One region of the Lysinibacillus sp. ACHW1.5 genome, then DNA from elsewhere that is predicted to be linked to it. Evidence: riboswitches for the same ligand, from Rfam matches in the RefSeq annotation. Region 1 holds a riboswitch; the other holds the start of a gene.
The links. Region 1 has a riboswitch for thiamine pyrophosphate ahead of L6W14_RS11460 (ABC transporter substrate-binding protein). Riboswitches for the same ligand answer to the same signal wherever they lie in the genome.
Positions count from the first base shown of each region.

Region 2: it holds a riboswitch for thiamine pyrophosphate, as region 1 does, so the genes downstream of both, thiT (energy-coupled thiamine transporter ThiT) here and L6W14_RS11460 (ABC transporter substrate-binding protein) in region 1, are expected to answer to the same signal.

Region 1 covers NZ_CP091777.1:2,320,040-2,322,244, reverse strand. Annotated here, with positions in the region: gene parC (DNA topoisomerase IV subunit A) at 1-981, shown strand, start outside; TPP riboswitch at 1,090-1,200, shown strand; gene L6W14_RS11460 (ABC transporter substrate-binding protein) at 1,353-2,205, shown strand, end outside.
Region 2 covers NZ_CP091777.1:3,891,547-3,893,751, forward strand. Annotated here, with positions in the region: gene map (type I methionyl aminopeptidase) at 1-169, opposite strand, end outside; gene thiT (energy-coupled thiamine transporter ThiT) at 332-892, opposite strand; TPP riboswitch at 1,027-1,134, opposite strand; gene L6W14_RS19620 (magnetosome magnetite crystal formation protein family) at 1,260-1,583, shown strand; gene L6W14_RS23110 (hypothetical protein) at 1,639-1,761, shown strand; gene L6W14_RS19625 (AAA family ATPase) at 1,802-2,205, opposite strand, start outside.

The DNA.
Region 1 (2,205 bases):
CAAGAAATTGAAGAAATTAAAATTACATTGGATGTCCTTGTGCCAAGTGAAGAGGTTGTCGTAACAGTAACGAAGGATGGTTATATTAAACGTACATCCACACGTTCCCATGCCGCTTCAAACGGGCAAGATTTTGCCATGAAGGATTCAGATTATTTATTGTATGAAGCAAACTTAAATACACAGCACCATCTATTGCTGTTCACAAATCGAGGCAATTATATTTATCAGCCTGTTCATGAGCTGCCTGATATACGCTGGAAGGATCTCGGCCAGCATATTTCAAGTATTGTGCCAACAGGGGAAGATGAATCCATTATTGCGGTTTATGGCTTCGAAACCTTTGACCAGCCAAATACGTATGTCTTCACAGCCACAAAAGATGGCCAAATTAAGCGCTCACCACTCGCAGACTATGCGGTAACACGTTATTCAAAGCCAATTAAAACGATGAACGTCAAGGCTGGTGATGCGATGATCTATGCATCATTTGTAACAGATGACGTGGAGCTGATGCTCACAACGGATACAGCCTATGCGATTCGTTTCCCTATGGAGGAGTTACCAGTTACAGGTGTGAAAACAGGCGGTGTGAAAGGGATCACACTAAAAGATGGAGAAGCCTTAGTTGGAGTCAATGTGTTACAGCCTGATGTTACCAACTATGTAGTGATTGTGACACAGCGTGGGGCCGTGAAGAAAATGAATGTTGCTGAAGTTGAAGTAGCAAGTCGTGCAAAACGTGGACTAAAAGTATTAACAGAGTTAAAAGCAAACCCTCACCGAATTGTGGCAGTTGTTCAAGCAACAGACGAGGAGCAGGTTGTGATTGAAACTGAAAAAGGTGTTCAAGAGATGATTGACGTACAAGCATTGTCTCGTGCGGATCGACATTCCAATGGTTCATTTAAAGTGGATATTGCAACAGATGGAGCAATTTCTCATGTTGTAACAGCCAAAAAAGAACAGAAACCAAGCTAAAAGCATGCCCAGCCTCTTAGGAGCGCTGGGCTTTAAGCTCTATTCAAAAATAGCACCTTGTCATTTAAGTGAAACTATGGGTATAATAATCATCGAAAAGTTCATAGCGAAAGAATGTAGGGGGGCTAGTAATTGCTAGCTGAGATTGTGTCCGGTAGACGCTGACCCTTTGAACCTGATTTGGCTCGTACCAGCGTAGGGAACATCTAATCAAAAAGCAAAGTTTTGAAGATTGATTGCAATACGTCTGGGAGGAATCCTAGGCGTTTTTTATGTTTTCAAGCAACAGCTTGCCAACATTGTATACGCTTTCTTCTGGTGACAACATTCATGCATGAACACTTTCATATTACAAACTGGGAGGCTTTCGCATGAAAAAATGGTTTTTTATTTTATTGGCAGCACTATTGACATTAGTAGGCTGTAGTGACAAGGATGACAAGCAGGCTGCTGACAAGCTGAAAAAGGTGTCTGTGGTACTGGATTGGACGCCGAATACAAATCATACAGGACTATATGCTGCAAAAAAACTCGGTTATTTTGAGGAACAGGGCTTAGATGTTGATATTATTATGCCTGGCGAGGCGGGCGCAGATCAGCTTGTTGCTTCTGGAAAGGCGGATTTTGGCGTGAGCTATCAGGAAGGCATAACACAGGCACGAGTACAGGGTGTGCCGCTGGTCTCCATCGCAGCAATTATACAGCATAATACATCTGGCTTTGCTTCTATTGCTTCGAAGGGCATTACATCGCCAAAGGATTTTGAAGGTAAAACCTATGGTGGTTGGGGCGCGCCATTAGAGCAAGCCGTTTTACAATCACTCATGCAAAAAGAAAAGGCAGATATTAATAAGCTAGATATCGTCAATGCAGGGGATTTAGATTTCTTCACAATGATGGAAAAAGATATAGATTTTGCTTGGATTTATTATGCATGGACTGGTATTGAGGCTGAGCTGCGTGGGGAAAAGATTAATATGCTATATCTTACAGACTATAGTGATCAATTGGATTATTATACGCCGGTTTTAGCTACAAATGAAAAAATGATACAGGACAACCCCGATGTAGTCAAAGCCTTTGTGGCAGCCGCATCGAAGGGCTATGAATACGCAATTAAAAACCCAAGTGAAGCGGCTGATATTTTAATCGAAGCGGCCCCTGATTTAGATAAAACGTTAGTGCATAAAAGTCAGGAATGGCTGGCTGATAAATACCAGGATG
Region 2 (2,205 bases), 1.6 Mb from region 1:
TTGGTCCTGAAATAGCGCCTGCCTCTGCAAACATGCGACCAGCAATTTCATCAAGCTCAAGTGTTGTAACACCTGGTTTTGTGGCAGCTTTCATTGCTTCGCGAATTTCAGCACAAATGCGTCCTATTTTTTTAAAAGCTTCAATCTCTTCTTGCGTTTTTACAATCATGTATAACGTCCCTTTCATCTAATATCTATTCTTTAATATAACATAACTTTTTATGCGTATAACGATAAACGCTTTAAATATTGTATGCTTTCCTACTTTGCAAAGTGCTAAAAGAGTTATTCACGACAAAAAAGTCCCTCCACTCATGTGAAGGGACTAGCATTAAAATTTTCTTTGCATTAATTGTGGAGCGGCTGTGAATAAAAGAACACCAACGACCGCCGTTAAAATGGTTGCTGGTAGCATATATGTACCATTGTAGATGATGGAATAGATCCATGCATTTTGGTCACCGGCATATTCGGCAAAAAATACAGCACCAGCAATTGTATGTGCTGTGTATCGTAAGAGGCCTGCGAAAACGGTACCTATGATTATATAAAGTGCCATTTTTGTTTTGTTCATATGTTTAGCAGCGTCTAACACTGGTCCACGTACAACCGCCGCTAATCCTACAACTGTAAAAGCAACTCCATAATCCAGGAATCCTTGTAGCCAGTGCACAATCGTAGCACCAAACATGGTTTGCATTACACCTACGAGTAATCCAGTTGTTAGCCCAGCTATTAAGCCCCAGCGAAATGCTATTAACATAATTGGTACCATAACAAGACTAACTGAGCCGCCTTGTGCCCATACTTTAAAGGAAACCTGATCCAGTACGAGACCAATCGCTGCAAAAATCGCAATCTCCACTAGCATTAATAGTCTTTTTTTGTCCATACATATTCTCTCCTTTGTTCCGATGTAGGATACAAGAGCAGGAATAGAAAAGCGCTGATATGTCTCTTTCTGACACCTTTTTTCCTTTAAGGACGAAAAAACGATGTCAGGACAGAGCCTCACATCGTACAAGTGTCGGTTTCTATCCACATCCCTACGCAAGCGTTAACTTACAGGTTCGAAGAGTCAAGGCATTACGTGCCCAGTCTCAGCTGACATCATCAGCTCCCCTTGTGGTCGTTACATCTGAATTTATTTGAACACTCTCATTGTACGCAAAGGATTAAAGGATTACAACCTTCCATACATCATTTTTTTGAAACTTTGCTGTTTTTCATGCGTAAATATTTAAAAAGGAGGTACAACTATGGAGAATCAAAAAATTTTAGCTGCCTTTAGTTATCTTAGTATTTTCTTCGCCCCTTTTATCGTTCCATTAATTGTATATTTTGTAACAAAAGACAGTGATGTAAAAAGCCATTCGATTCGTGCACTTGTCTCTCATTTAATACCTTTTGTTTTTGGCATTCTATTCTTTATTGTCTTTGTTTTTTCTACATTTAGTTTAGATCCAACCTCCAATAACAAGACGGTGATGATTATTTGGTTTGCTTCATTCGCCATCTATGCTCTCGTCTCACTAGGTATTGTGATTTGGAATATAATTCAGGCTGTTCGTGTTATCCGTTAATGTTTTATTTTTAAGTGAAACAGGTAGTAGTAATTGTAAAAGGAGCTGTTTTGGGATGAAAGTATCAAACGTTGTAAAAACCGCCGTTAAGTTAGCACCTATTGTTATTCCTATCGTAAAAAAAGTAATGGCTGCAAAAAAGGGCACAACGCCTACAACCACCACTCGAAAAAAATAAAATGAAGGCGTATTCCTTTTAGAGGAAATACGCCTTCGTTTTATTTCACTTCAAAATGGGTTTGACTATGGCCATTCAATGTTTTTTCTACATGTAAAACTGCTGGCATTGCAGATTTCAATTCAGGTACATGCGAAATAACGCCAATCATACGACCCGAATCCTGCAAATCAATTAATGTATCGATTGCTTTATTTAGTGATTCCTCATCGAGCGAGCCAAAGCCCTCATCAATAAACATCGTTTCAATATGAATATTACCTTGGTAGCTTTGAATCACATCTGCCATCCCCAATGCAAGGCTCAACGAAGCATTAAATTTTTCGCCACCTGATAAAGTTTTGACATCTCGTAATTGATCTGTATAAGCATCATAAACATCAAGACCAAGGCCACTTTGCTTCGCATGCTTTTCTAATCTATCTGAACGTCTAAGCTCAAATT